Linked DNA regions of Geothrix sp. 21YS21S-2. The protein of the gene in region 2 binds, or shares a complex with, the protein of the main gene of each other region. Links are inferred from orthologs where the notes say so. Each region holds a gene or a part of one and is shown on either strand. Other genes may lie near its edges.

Evidence for each region.
Region 1: the proteins of uvrA (region 2) and mfd are in contact, whole or in part, in a crystal structure (PDB 4DFC), measured with the Escherichia coli proteins. The link is inferred for Geothrix sp. 21YS21S-2 from one-to-one orthologs.

What each region holds. Positions count from the first base shown.
Region 1 is NZ_CP132910.1:2,620,059-2,626,772, reverse strand. Bases 2,793-6,714 are described here. They hold mfd (transcription-repair coupling factor), read right to left. Parts: upstream 6,392-6,714; coding sequence 2,993-6,391; downstream 2,793-2,992. Other genes in these bases: RAH40_RS11540 (ATP-dependent DNA helicase RecQ), read left to right, coding at 6,499-6,714; RAH40_RS11550 (valine--tRNA ligase), read right to left, coding at 2,793-2,940. In the rest of the region: RAH40_RS11555 (DUF4097 family beta strand repeat-containing protein), read right to left, coding at 1-74; more of RAH40_RS11550, read right to left, coding at 319-2,792. UniProt on the Escherichia coli protein: Couples transcription and DNA repair by recognizing RNA polymerase (RNAP) stalled at DNA lesions. Mediates ATP-dependent release of RNAP and its truncated transcript from the DNA, and recruitment of nucleotide excision repair machinery to the damaged site.
Region 2 is NZ_CP132910.1:3,461,347-3,467,477, forward strand. Bases 1,146-4,484 are described here. They hold uvrA (excinuclease ABC subunit UvrA), read left to right. Parts: upstream 1,146-1,452; coding sequence 1,453-4,284; downstream 4,285-4,484. Other genes in these bases: RAH40_RS15230 (CHAD domain-containing protein), read right to left, coding at 1,146-1,371; RAH40_RS15240 (hypothetical protein), read right to left, coding at 4,287-4,436; RAH40_RS15245 (hypothetical protein), read right to left, coding at 4,458-4,484. In the rest of the region: RAH40_RS15225 (sensor histidine kinase), read right to left, coding at 1-475; more of RAH40_RS15230, read right to left, coding at 472-1,145; more of RAH40_RS15245, read right to left, coding at 4,485-4,637; carbon storage regulator CsrA, read right to left, coding at 4,659-4,928; flagellar assembly protein FliW, read right to left, coding at 4,943-5,725; RAH40_RS15260 (hypothetical protein), read right to left, coding at 5,785-6,131. UniProt on the Escherichia coli protein: The UvrABC repair system catalyzes the recognition and processing of DNA lesions. UvrA is an ATPase and a DNA-binding protein. A damage recognition complex composed of 2 UvrA and 2 UvrB subunits scans DNA for abnormalities.

The DNA.
Region 1 (6,714 bases), 840 kb from region 2 along the record:
CGGGTCTCCGTCCGGGAGGGCGGCGCCGCCGAAAGCGCCGCGCAAAGGAGGAAGGGGAGGACTTGGATTCTCATGGGGTCACCTTGTCCTTCCAGGGTAGGCCCGCGGGGAAGGCATGGGCATGCAATTCCGCCAACCCCGGTCCTCCATCGGCGAACGCCCGCCAAGGCCCGGCGGATGGCGGACAGGGCTTTTATTTATCCTTCTTCATCCCCGTCCATCCCCGTTCATCCCCGGCAAATTCAGCGTTTAATTCGCCGGGGATGAACGGGGATGGACGGGGATGAAGAAGGATAAAAGAAGTCCTTGATCCAGGTATCAGACCGCCAGCAGTTCCCGGATCTTGGCCAGCCGGGCCTGCTTCTCCGCGGCGCCGGCGCGCATCTTCGCCACGGCGGCCTCGGGGGCCTTGGTGACGAAGGATTCGTCGGCGAGGCGGGCCAGGGAGGACTCCAGCTCCTTCTCCAGCTTGTCGCGCTCCTTCTCCAGCTTGGCCTTCTCGGCGGCGGGGTCCTTGAGGCCGGCCAGCTCCAGGGCGACGGTGCCCCCCGTGACCACGCCCACGGCGCGGGTGGGGGCGTGGATGTCGCCGTCGGGGAAGGCCACGGACTCCAGGCGCGCGATGCTCTTGAGGCCCTCGGTGAAGGGCTCCAGGGACTTGAGGGTGCAGAAGGCCGGCACGCGCTTGGCCGGGTCCACGCCGTTGTCGGCCTTGAGCCGCAGGAAGGCGGTGAGGACCTCCTGGAACCTGGGAACCAGGTCGGGATCGCCGCCCTCCGCCTGGAGGAGGGGGTCGCCCAGGGGCCAGCTTCGGGCCGCCAGGAGCGCGGGTTCGCCCTGGGGCAGGCGCCCGTCCATGACGGCCGCGTGGATCTCCTCGGTGAGGAAGGGCACCACGGGATGGAGGGCGCGCAGGAGGATGTCCAGGAAGTGCAGGATGGCGGCCTTCTGGGCCGTGGTGCCGTTCTGGAGGGTGACCTTGGCCAGCTCGATGTAGGTGGCGCAGAAATCGTCCCAGACGAGGTGGTAGAGGGTCTCGGCGGCCTCGTGGAAGCGGAACTCCTCGATGGCGCGCGTGGTCTGCTCCAGGCTTTCCCGCAGGCGCCGGATCATCCAGTACTCGGCCTCTCCCAGTTCGGGCTTCACGTCGAGGGTGACGTCCGGAGTGAGGTTCATCTGCACGAACCGCGCGGCGTTCCAGAGCTTGTTGCAGAAGTTCCGGCTGGCCTCGAGGCGCGAGACGGAAAGCGAGATGTCGGTGCCGGGCGCGGCCATGGCGGCCAGCGAATAGCGCAGGGCGTCCGTGCCGTAGTCGTCCATGGTCTGCAGGGGGTCGATGACGTTGCCCTTGGACTTGGACATCTTGGCGCCGTGCTCGTCGCGCACCAGGGCGTTGAAGTAGACGTCCCGGAAGGGCACCTCGTCCGTCCAGGTCAGGCCCGCCATGACCATGCGCGCCACCCAGAAGAAGAGGATGTCGTAGCCGGTGATGAGCACGCTGGTGGGGTAGTAGCGCTTGAGGTCCCCGGTCTCGTCGGGCCAGCCGAAGACGCTGAAGGGCCAGAGCGCCGAGGAGAACCAGGTGTCGAGGGTGTCGGGGTCCTGGGTGAGGGCCGTGGAGCCGCACTTCTCGCAGGCCTTGGGAGCCTCCTCCTCCACGTTGAGGTGGCCGCAGGCGTCGCAGGTCCAGGCCGGTATGCGGTGGCCCCACCACAGCTGGCGGGAGATGCACCAGTCCTGGATGTTCACCAGCCAGTGCTCCCAGACCCCGGCCCAGCGCTCGGGGGTGAAGCGGATGCGGCCGTCGCGCACGGAGGCAAGGGCCTTGGCGGCGGCCTCGTCGACTTTCATGAACCACTGCTCGGACACCAGGGGCTCCAGCACGGCGCCGCTGCGGTCGCTCACGGAGACCTGGTGGGTGTAGGGCTCGATCTTGTCCATGAGGCCGAGCTTCTCGAGGTCGTGGATGACCTTCTTGCGGCAGTCGAAGCGGTCCAGGCCCGCGTAGGCGGGGCCCGCCTCGGCGGTCATCTTCGCGTCGAAGCCGATGACGGTGATGCTGGCCAGGCCCAGGCGCTTGCCGGCGGCGTTGTCGTTGGGGTCGTGGGCGGGGGTGAGCTTCACGCAGCCCGTGCCGAACTTGGGGTCCACGAAGGTGTCGGCCACCACGGGGATCTCCCGGTCCGTGAGGGGGAGCCTGACCATCTTCCCGACCAGGTGCCCGTAGCGCTCGTCCTCGGGGTGCACGGCCACGCCGGTGTCGCCCAGCATGGTCTCCGGGCGGGTGGTGGCGACGACCACGAAGCCGCTGCCGTCGGCCAGGGGGTAGCGGAGGTGCCAGAGCTTGCCGTGGCGCTCGACGTACTTCACCTCCAGGTCGGACAGCGCCGTCTGGCTCGCGGGGTCCCACTGGATCATGCGGGGGCCCTTGTAGATGCGGCCCGCCTTGTAGGAGGCGGCGAAGACCTTGCGCACGGCCTTGTTGAGGTCGGGGTCCATGGTGAACCGCTTGCGGGTCCAGTCCACCGAGGCCCCCAACCGGCGCAGCTGGTTCTCGATGGCGCCCTGGTTCTCGTCCTTCCAGGACCACAGGCGCTCCAGGAAGGCCTCCCGGCCCACGTCGTGGCGGCTCTTGCCCTCGGACTCCTTGAGCTGGCGCTCCACCACCACCTGGGTGGCGATGCCGGCGTGGTCGACGCCGGGCACCCACAGGGCGTCGTAGCCCTGGGCCCGCTTGAAGCGGGTGAGGATGTCGTGGAGGGTGAACACCAGGGCGTGGCCCATGTGGAGGTTGCCCGTGATGTTGGGGGGCGGGATGACGATGGACCACGGCTTCTTGCCGCTGTCGGGCTGGGCCTCGAAGATGCGGGAGGTCTCCCACTGCTCGTACCAGCGGTGTTGGGCGGTCTTGAAATCGAAGGCCTTGTCCATCTCTTGCATGGGTTATTCCTAAAGGGTTTATTTTGTCAGAGCGGGGCGGCGCCTACCACCTTTAGAATTTCGCCCAGGCCGCCAGGATCTCCTGGGCCTGCCGGACGGCGGCGTCCCCGGGCGCCGGGGCGGCCACGAACACCGTCCCGTCCGGGTTGAACTGGCCCCCCTTCTGCTGGCGCACCCAGGCCATGAGCTTGCCGGGGTCCACGGGCGTCTGGGGACTCAGGCGCAGCTTGAGCCGGCCCTTCTCCGCCGACACCTCGCCCACGGCCAGGGCCTGGGCGAGGATCTTCACCCGCAGCAGCTCGAAGAAGCGCGCGCTCTCCTCGTCCTTCTCGGGGACCCGGCCGAAGCGGTCCTCCAGCTCCAGGCGGTAGAGCTCCAGGTCGCGTTCCGTGCGAAGGCGGGAGGCCCGCTTGTAGGCCACGAGGCGCTCCGAGGCCTGGTCCACCCACAGGCGGGAGAGCTGGGCGGCGCCCAGTTCGATCTTCACCTCGAAGGTCCCGCTGGGCTGGCCCTGCAGCTCCTGGAGGGTCTCCTCCAGCAGCTTGATGTAGAGCTCGAAGCCGATGTCGTGGATGTGGCCGGACTGCTCCCCGCCCAGGATGTTGCCGGCCCCGCGCAGTTCCAGGTCCTGGGCCGCCACGCGGAAGCCCGAGCCCAGTTCCGAGAAGTCCTCCAGGGCCTGCAGGCGCTTGCGGGCGTCCTCGCTGATCTCGCCCTTGCCGGGGATGAGGAGGTAGGCGTAGGCGGGCACGTCGCTGCGGCCCACGCGGCCGCGCAGCTGGTAGAGCTGGGAGAGGCCGAAGGTGTCGGCGCGGTGCACGATGAGCGTGTTGGCGTTGGGCACGTCCAGGCCGTTCTCCACGATGGTTGTGGCCACCAGCACGTCGATGCGGCCCTCCATGAAGCCCAGCATGGCGGCCTCGAGGGCGTCGTCGGTCATCTGGGCGTGGCCCACGCCCACCCGCGCGTCGGGCACCAGCTCCCGGATGCGCGCGGCCACGGTGACGATGGACTCCACGCGGTTGTGCACCACGTACACCTGGCCGCCCCGGCGCAGCTCGAACTGGATGGCGGTGGCGATGAGCTCGTCTGACCAGGGGGCCACCACGGTCTCGATGGCCAGGCGGTTCTTGGGCGGGGTCTCGATGAGACTCATCTCCCGCAGGCCCGTCAGGCTCATGTGGAGGGTGCGGGGGATGGGGGTGGCGCTCATGGCGAGGACGTCCACGTTGGCGCGCATCTTCTTGAGCCGCTCCTTGTGGCTCACGCCGAAGCGCTGCTCCTCGTCGATGACCACCAGGCCCAGGTCGCTGAACTTCACCCGGGCGCCCAGCAGCTGGTGGGTGCCGATGACGATCTCCACCTTGCCGGCCTCCACGTCCTGGAGGATGGCCTTGGCCTCGGCGGCGTCCACGAAGCGGTTGAGCATCTCGATGCGGATGGGGAAGGCCGAGAAGCGCTCCTTGAAGGTTCGGAAGTGCTGGAAGCACAGGATGGTGGTGGGGCAGAGCACCGCCACCTGCCGGCCGTCCAGGGCCACCTTGGCCGCCGCGCGCATGGCCACCTCGGTCTTGCCGAAGCCCACGTCGCCGCACAGGAGGCGGTCCATGGGCACCGGCCGCTCCAGGTCGGCCTTGATGGCCTCGGTGGCCTCGATCTGGTCGGGCGTGGGCTCGAAGGGGAAGGTGGCCTCGAACTCCGCCATCTCGGGGCCGTCCGGGGGGTAGGCGTGGCCCGCCTCGAGCTTGCGCTGGGCGTAGAGCTTGAGCAGCTCCTCGGCCATGTCGCGGATGGCCTTCTTGGCCCGGCGCTTGACCTTGGCCCAGGAGGCGCCGCCCAGCTTGTCCAGGGGAGCGAGGCCCCCGTCGGGGGAGACGAAGCGCTGGATGAGGTCGGCCCGTTCCAGGCTGACGTTGAGCTTGCCGCCGTCGGCGTAGCGGAGCTGGACCACCTCCTGCTCCTCCCCGCCGATGTTCAGGGCGCCGAAGCCCAGGAACTCGCCGATGCCGTGGTCCAGGTGGACAACCCGGTCCCCGGGCTTGAGGTCCCGCAGGTCCGAGAGGAAGGGCGCGGAGCGGCTCCGCTTGGGGGGCGCGGCCAGGGCCTTGCGGCCGAAGACCTCGCGCTCCGTGAGCACCAGGAGCCGGGGCTCCTTCAGGAAGCTGCCCGCCGACAGGGGCAGGTGGACGGTGCGGCACCCCGGCTGGGTGCCGAAGGAGACGGGCAGCTCGTACTCCTGGAGGATCTCCCCGAACCGGTCGCGCATGCCCGGGGTGGAGCCGGCGAGAAAGACCCGGTGGCCGGAGAGGGCCAGCTCCTGGAGATGCTCGGCCAGGTCCCCGAGACGGCCGTGGTAGTCCCGGGGGGGCGTGGCCTGGAGGGGCACGGTGGCCTCGCTCTGCCACTCGGTGAGCAGGAGGGTGGTGCGGCTGGGATCCGTCGCCAGGAAGCGGTCCTCGAACTCGGGGCACACCACGCCGCCCCGGCGCAGCACCGCGAGGCTCTCCCCGATGCGGGCCCGCTCCCGGTCGGCCACGGCCTCCTCCCACTGGGGCTCCAGGCGCACCCGCAGGCAGGGCGGAACCCAGTGCGCCAGCTGGCCCTTGGGCTGGGCGAGCATGGGGTAGAACAGCTCCTCGCCGGGGAAGTGGCCGTGGGTCGCCAGGCGCGAGCGCCGGAATTCCAGGTCGTCCTCGGGCTCGGGCGTGAGCCCCGCGCGGCTCGCCACCGCCGCGAGCAGCGGGCCGCCTTCGCCTCGCTCGCCCTCGAAGCGGGGGTAGAGCGTGATGGCCTTGAGCAGCTCGCCGCTGCGGCGCTGGGTGTCCGGATCGAAGGGGCTCAGCTTCTCCAGTTCGTCCCCGAAGAACTCCAGGCGCAGCGGCGTGTCCAGGTGGTCGGGCCACAGGTCCACCACCAGGCCCCGGGCGCTGAACTCGCCGGGGCTCCCGGCCAGCTCGGTGCGGCGGTAGCCCAGGGCCACCAGAGTCTCCAGCAGGAGCTCGCGGGGCACCTCGGTGCCCTGGGCCAGCTCCAGCTTCTGGCGCTGGAACCAGGTGGGGTGGGGCAGGCGCTCCAGGGCGGCCAGGGGCCCGGTGACCAGCACCTGCACCCGGTGCTCCAGGAGGCCGATGAGGGTGGCGAGGCGGTCGCGGGTGACGACGAAGGGGGGGCTGGACTCGCCGCCCGCGAAGGGGGCGAAGCCCGGGAAGTGGGCCACCCGGGCATCGGGGAGCGCCACGGCCAGGTCGTGGGCGAGGACCTGGGCCTCCAGCTCGGTGGGGGCGTCCACCCAAAGGGTCTTCTGGCGCCCGTCCCCGCTGGTCCAGCGCGCCAGGATGAGGGCCAGGGCGGTGGGGGAGGTCCAGCGCAGGCGGGCGCCCGCCTCCTCCAGGCCGCCGGGGTCCAGCAGGCGGAGGAGGTCGTTCAGGGCGGCGCGGTCTTGACTGCTCATGTAATCAGTGTGCCCCAAGGAAGAAGCAGTGAATATGAATGCAGGATGGGACCGGCATTTGGCATCCGGGGCTCCAGGCCTGACAATGGAGTCCTGCCCGGTGGTCCATGCCCCTTGAAAAAGATATCCAGACGCTTCGCCTCCTGTTCGAATCCGGGGAACGGGACGCGTGCCGGCAGTCCCTGGGGGCCCTGAGGGACCGCTACCGGGCCGAGCCGGGGGCCTTCGACCCGCGCTCCATCGGCACCCTCAAGGAGATCGCCGAGGCGCTCAAGGGGGAACCGGATCTCAAGGCCCGGCTCAAGTCGGTCTTCGGCTTCGAC
Region 2 (6,131 bases):
CCTTCTTGGGATTCTTGATGGGCAGGTAGAACTTCCAGGCCCGGTTGCCGGTGTTGAGGTCCACCAGCTCGGCCTGGGGCCCGCCCCGCATGTAGCTGCCGATCTCCTTGCCGAAGGTCACCCCCGCGTCGTCCGCGGAGGACGTGACCAGGGCCACCTCGTCGGCGCCCTCCCGCCTGAACACGTCGATCTGGAAGATGCTGCGGTCCTCGCCCGCCAGGCCTTCCAGGAGCTCCTCGAGGGCGCGCTGGTTCTTGAAGTCGTGCAGGTCCTTGTCCCAGCGCTGGAGGATCTCCGTCTCCACCACCGACGAGGTCTCCCAGGCCAGGTTCCGGGTGTAGTTGAGGATCTCCCGGCGGCTGTTGCGCGTGATGGAGTAGGCCACGGCGATGGTGAGCAGGCTGGTCACGAGGGCCGTGACGATGAAGAGCTTGGCGTGGAGGCTGCGGAACCACCCCAGGGGGACGTATTTCATGGGTTCCCTTCACCGGGCAGGCCGAGGCCCTCCCTCAGCGCGGTCCTGAACGCGGCCAGCGGCATGCCCGCGGCCGCGATCCGGAACCGCTCGTAGGCGCCCAGCCGGGCTTCGCCCACGTAGGCCAGGAGCTCCAGCGTCCCCGAGGCGAGCCGGGCGCGGCTCCTCGCCGCCAGGCCCTCGTAGAGATCCTGGAGGAGCTCCTCCAGCATGGCGAGGTCATGGTGCTCCCCCAGGGCCGTCTGGAGTTCCTTGAGCTGTCTGAGCCGGGCCTCGGGCGGGGCCTCGAAGGCCGCTCCCAGGACCTCCAGGGCATAGCGGAACCGCTTGACCCGGATGCGCGCCGCGTGGAGGGCGGGCGGGTCCTCCCGTTCCAGGAGCCCCGGCAGGGGCGAGAACGCCGCCTCCAGCCTCGGGTCCAGCGCGTCCCAGACGTCCGCGGCCAGGTTTCCGGGAAGGAAGGGGTCGGGAAGGCTGGGCACCTTGAGGAGGTCGGGCAGGCGCTTCAGGGAGAGGCCCTCCAGGTCCCGGGCCATGGCGCGGCGGGCCTTGCCCCGCTTGGCTTCGAGCACCTCCAGGGCGTGCTCCAGGGCCGAGCCCGTGGCCAGCCCCGGCACCGCGAGGCGCTCCAGCCACGCGCTGTGCACGTCCAGCTCCCGGGTCAGGCCCAGGGCCCGGGTGAGCTCGCGCAGCCTGCGTCCCTGGCGCCGGAAGCCGGGGTACAGCTCGGGCCGCACCAGATCGAGGACGCTCCGCAGCCTCCGGGAGCCCACCCGCACCTGATGGAGCCCTTCGGGGTCCTGCTGCCAGGCCGGGTCCGCCAGGAGCCCGGCAAGGTGGTCCACCCGCGCCTCCAGGGCGCGGTGCAGGAGGATGCTGAGTTCCAGGGCATGCATGTGACCATCATAGAGAAGAAATAATCCGCACGCCGTTCCCGGATGCGAAATTTTGGCGTAAAATCCCTGGACGAGGTACGGATGGACAGCATCAACATCAAGGGCGCCCGGGAGCACAATCTCAAGAACGTGGACCTGGTCCTTCCCCGGAACAAGCTGGTCGTCATCACGGGGCTGTCCGGCAGCGGCAAGTCGAGCCTGGCCTTCGACACCCTCTACGCCGAGGGGCAGCGGCGCTACGTGGAGAGCCTGTCCGCCTACGCCCGCCAGTTCCTGGACCAGATGGAGAAGCCCGACGTGGACAGCATCGAGGGGCTGTCCCCCGCCATCTCCATCGAGCAGAAGACCACCAGCCGCAACCCGCGTTCCACCGTGGCCACCGTCACCGAGATCTACGACTACCTTCGGCTCCTCTTCGCCCGGGTGGGCCAGCCCCAGTGCATGGCCTGCGGCCAGCCCATCGCCAGCCAGACCATCCAGGAGATGGCGGACCAGATCCTCGCCCAGCCCCAGGGGATGAAGATCCAGGTGCTCGCCCCGGTGGTGCGCGCCCGCAAGGGCGAGTACAAGAAGCTCCTGGCCGACCTGATGAAGCGCGGCTACATCCGGGCGCGGGTCAACGGGGCGATGCTGGACCTCACCGACGGCGTCCCCGACCTGGACAAGCAGAAGAAGCACACCATCGAGGTGGTCATCGACCGCCTCAAGAACGCCGAGGGCATCAGCACGCGCCTGGCCGACAGCCTCGAGATCGCCTGCAACCTCGCCGAGGGCTCCGCCCTGGTGGACCTGGGGGGAACCGAGCGCCTCTTCTCCTCCAAGCTCGCCTGCAACAACGCCAAGTGCCAGCGCTTCGGCATGGGCATCCCGGACCTGGAGCCCCGCTCCTTCAGCTTCAACTCGCCCTTCGGGGCCTGCCCCACCTGCGACGGCCTGGGCTTCAAGCGCCAGTTCGCCGAGGAGCTGATCGTGCCCAACCCCGAGCTGAGCATCAGCCAGGGCTGCATCGTCGCCAGCGGCTGGAAGTCCGCCGGGGAGGACGGGTGGCGGGCCCAGTTCCTGGGCCAGCTCTCCAAGGCCCTGGCCTTCAGCCTGGACACGCCCTGGAAGAAGCTCTCCGCCGACGTGCGCCGCGTGCTCCTCTACGGCCTGGACCGCAAGATGAAGTTCGTCTACCAGAACAAGGGCAACCGCTACGAGTTCATGCACAACTTCGAGGGCGTCGTGGGCAACCTCGAGCGCCGCTACCGGGAGACCTCCAGCGAGGAGATCCGCGCCGAGATGGAGGAATCCATGCGGATCACCCCCTGCGAGGCCTGCGACGGCACCCGGCTCAAGCCCGAGATCCTGTCGGTTTTCGTGGGGGGCCTCCACATCGCCGCCGTGAGCGCCATGAGCGTGCGGGACGCCCGGGTGTGGTTCGGGAACCTGCGCCTGGAGGGCAAGGACGCCGTCATCGCCGGCAAGGTGTTCAAGGAGATCAACGAGCGCCTGGGCTTCCTGGACGACGTGGGCCTGGGCTACCTGACCCTGGACCGCTCCGCGGCCACCCTCAGCGGCGGCGAGGGCCAGCGCATCCGGCTGGCCACGCAGATCGGCTCCAAGCTCCAGGGCGTCATGTACGTCCTGGACGAGCCCAGCATCGGCCTCCACCAGCGGGACAACCAGAAGCTGCTGAACACGCTCAAGGAGATGCGGGACCTGGGCAACACCGTCCTGGTGGTGGAGCACGACCTGGAGACCATCCTCGCCGCCGATCACGTGGTGGACCTGGGTCCCGGCGCCGGCGAGCACGGCGGCTACGTCGTGGCCCAGGGCACCCCGGAGGAGATCAGGCGGAGCGAGGCCTCCATCACGGGCCACTTCCTCTCCGGCAGGGAATCCATCGCCGTGCCGCGCAAGCGCCGCAAGGCCACCCGCGGCCACATCCAGGTCACCGGCGCCCAGGAGAACAACCTGCGCAAGGTGGACGCCGCGTTCCCCATCGGCCTGTTCACCTGCGTCACCGGCGTCTCGGGCTCAGGCAAGAGCACCCTCGTGAACGAGATCCTCTACAAGGCCCTGGCCAACCAGCTGCACCAGGGCGCCCACGTGGTGGGCAGGCACAAGGCCATCAAGGGCCTGGAGCACGTGGACAAGGTCATCGACATCGACCAGGCCCCCATCGGGCGCACCCCCAGGAGCAACCCCGCCACCTACACCGGGCTCTTCACCCCCCTGCGGGACCTCTTCTCCCAGCTGCCCGAGAGCAAGGCCCGGGGCTACACGCCCGGCCGGTTCAGCTTCAACGTCAAGGGCGGCCGCTGCGAGAAGTGCGAGGGGGACGGCGTCCTCAAGATCGAGATGCACTTCCTGCCCGACATCTACGTCACCTGCGAGCAGTGCAAGGGCAAGCGCTACAACCGGGAGACCCTGGAGATCCACTACAAGGGCCACAGCGTCTCGGACGTGCTGGCCATGACCGTGGAGGAGGCGCTGGCCCTCTTCGGCCCCATCCCCGTGCTGGCCAACAAGCTCCAGACCCTGTCGGACGTGGGCCTGGGCTACATCCGGCTGGGCCAGAGCGCCACGACCCTGTCCGGGGGCGAAGCCCAGCGGGTCAAGCTGGCCCGGGAGCTGTCAAAGCGTCCAACCGGGCGCACCCTCTACATCCTGGACGAGCCCACCACGGGCCTCCACCTCAAGGACATCCAGAAGCTCCTGGAGGTCATCGGGCGCCTCATGGACGCCGGCAACACCGTGGTCGTGATCGAGCACAACCTGGACGTCATCAAGACCGCCGACCACATCCTGGACCTGGGCCCCGAAGGGGGCGCCGAGGGCGGCCTGGTCATCGCCACCGGCACCCCCGAGGAGGTCTCCCGGAACAAGGCCAGCGTCACCGGCCGCTATCTGCGGCCCTATCTTAAATAATTCTAACCCTTGGTGTCGATCGTCCTGCCCAGGTGGGCCGGGGGCGGAGCCTTGGGGGCCTCCGGAGCCTTCTGCTGGGCCTGGACGGGGGCCTGCTTGGGCGTCTCCACCTTCGCGGCCTGCTGGTGCTGCTGGATGCCGGTAACCTTCATGCGAACCCCCTGGAAAAGCAGTCAAGCGGATGTGTCGATGGTGCGGCCAACGCCGCCGGAGCTGTCGATGAGGCGGGCCAGGTCGGCGCCCTCGGTCCGGGCCATGTCCAGCACCTTGCGCTCCACGCCCACGCCCAGGGCGGACCGCGTCAAGGCCGCCTGCTGGCCGATGATGCTTTCCACGGAAAGGCCTGCGTCCACGGGAGTGCTCCTGAACTGAGCTTATCGGTCCTTGACGGGCTTCACTTTAGGCAAACGCGCACGCAACAGCGCAGCGGCGTCCTGGAGGGAGAGTTCTCCGCCCTTGATCTGGGCCGTTGCCGCCCGGTTGACCTCGGCGATCGCATCGAAAACCTCGCGTCGGTGGACCTGCACCTCCTTGGGCGCCTTGATGCCCAGGCGCACCCCATCCTTGCTGACGCCCACAACCAGAACCTCGATATTGCCATTGATAATGAGCGATTGATCCAGCTTCCGGGTGATGACAAGCATGGGGACCTTTCAGGCTACTTGTCCGAAATAACGGGAAACTTGAGGGGGAACTGCTCGGTGTTCAGCACCACCTGCCGCCCCTGGCGGGTGCGCAGGTTGATGAGGATGGGGCCGGCCAGGTTGGCGGTCATGTGCCGCGGGTCCTCGGGAATCACCACCAGGGCCAGCACCAGGGCCTCGGAGGGGTCCTCGATGGCGAGGGCCTTGGCGTCCTCCCCGGACAGGGGAACCTGGTAGTCGATCTTGATGGCGGCCACATCGATGCACACGAAGTGGATGTCTTCCCGGTCCATGGGCTGGAGGAACTTGAGGGGGTAAGCGTCCGAGGGCTCGAGCAGCATGAAGCGCCGGAGCTCGGCGAAACCGATGAGCCCGGCGGGAAAGGCGATCTCCCCTTCGTCCCGGGGAAGGAACACCGGGTACTGCAGCGGGAAGACCCGGGTGTCGAGCTGGGCCTGCACGCCCTTGCGGGTGCGGGTGTTGATGACCAGCGGCCCCGCGAGGTTGGCCGTCATGCGGCGGGGATCCTCGCCCGGCACCACCACGATGACGAGGACCAGGGCGTCCTCGGGCTTCTCCAGGGCCAGCGCCTCGGCATCCTCCGGGGAAAGCGGAACGTCGTAGTCCAGCCTCACGGTCGCCGCGTCCATGCACGCGAACGAGATGTCCGGCGAGGCCACGGCCTGGAGGAACTTGAGGGGGTAGGTCCCTTCCGGTTCGAAGACCCGGAATTCCGTCAGCGCCGGGAAGCCCGCGAGGGCCCTTGGGAAGGTGACGACGTAATCTTCCTGACTCATCCGCGCTCCTGGGGCATGGTGGTGATCCATCATCCCATCGACCGCCAGCCCCGGGCCTCTTAATTCGAGTCGAACACCGCCCAGAGTTCGTCCAGGCGGGTGCGCCTGAACCTGGGGTTGGGGATGCACCGCTCCAGGGCTTCCTTGGACCGGGGGGGATGCTCCAGCCGTGCGAGGATCCAGCGGTTGCCCAGCTCCATCACGGCGGCCACGTCCCCCTGGTTGCCCCACACGTGCCGCAGGTGCGTCAGGCGCCGTGCCCTCTCGACGGCCGCCTCGCCCAGGCCCATGTGGCGGACCTTGTCCACCACCGGGTGGTCGCTGGGGGGCCGGTAGCTGCGCACCCGCTGGATGGTGCGCCGCATCTCGCCGGGCAGCTGCGCCAGCCTCGGCCCCACCTCGGGAT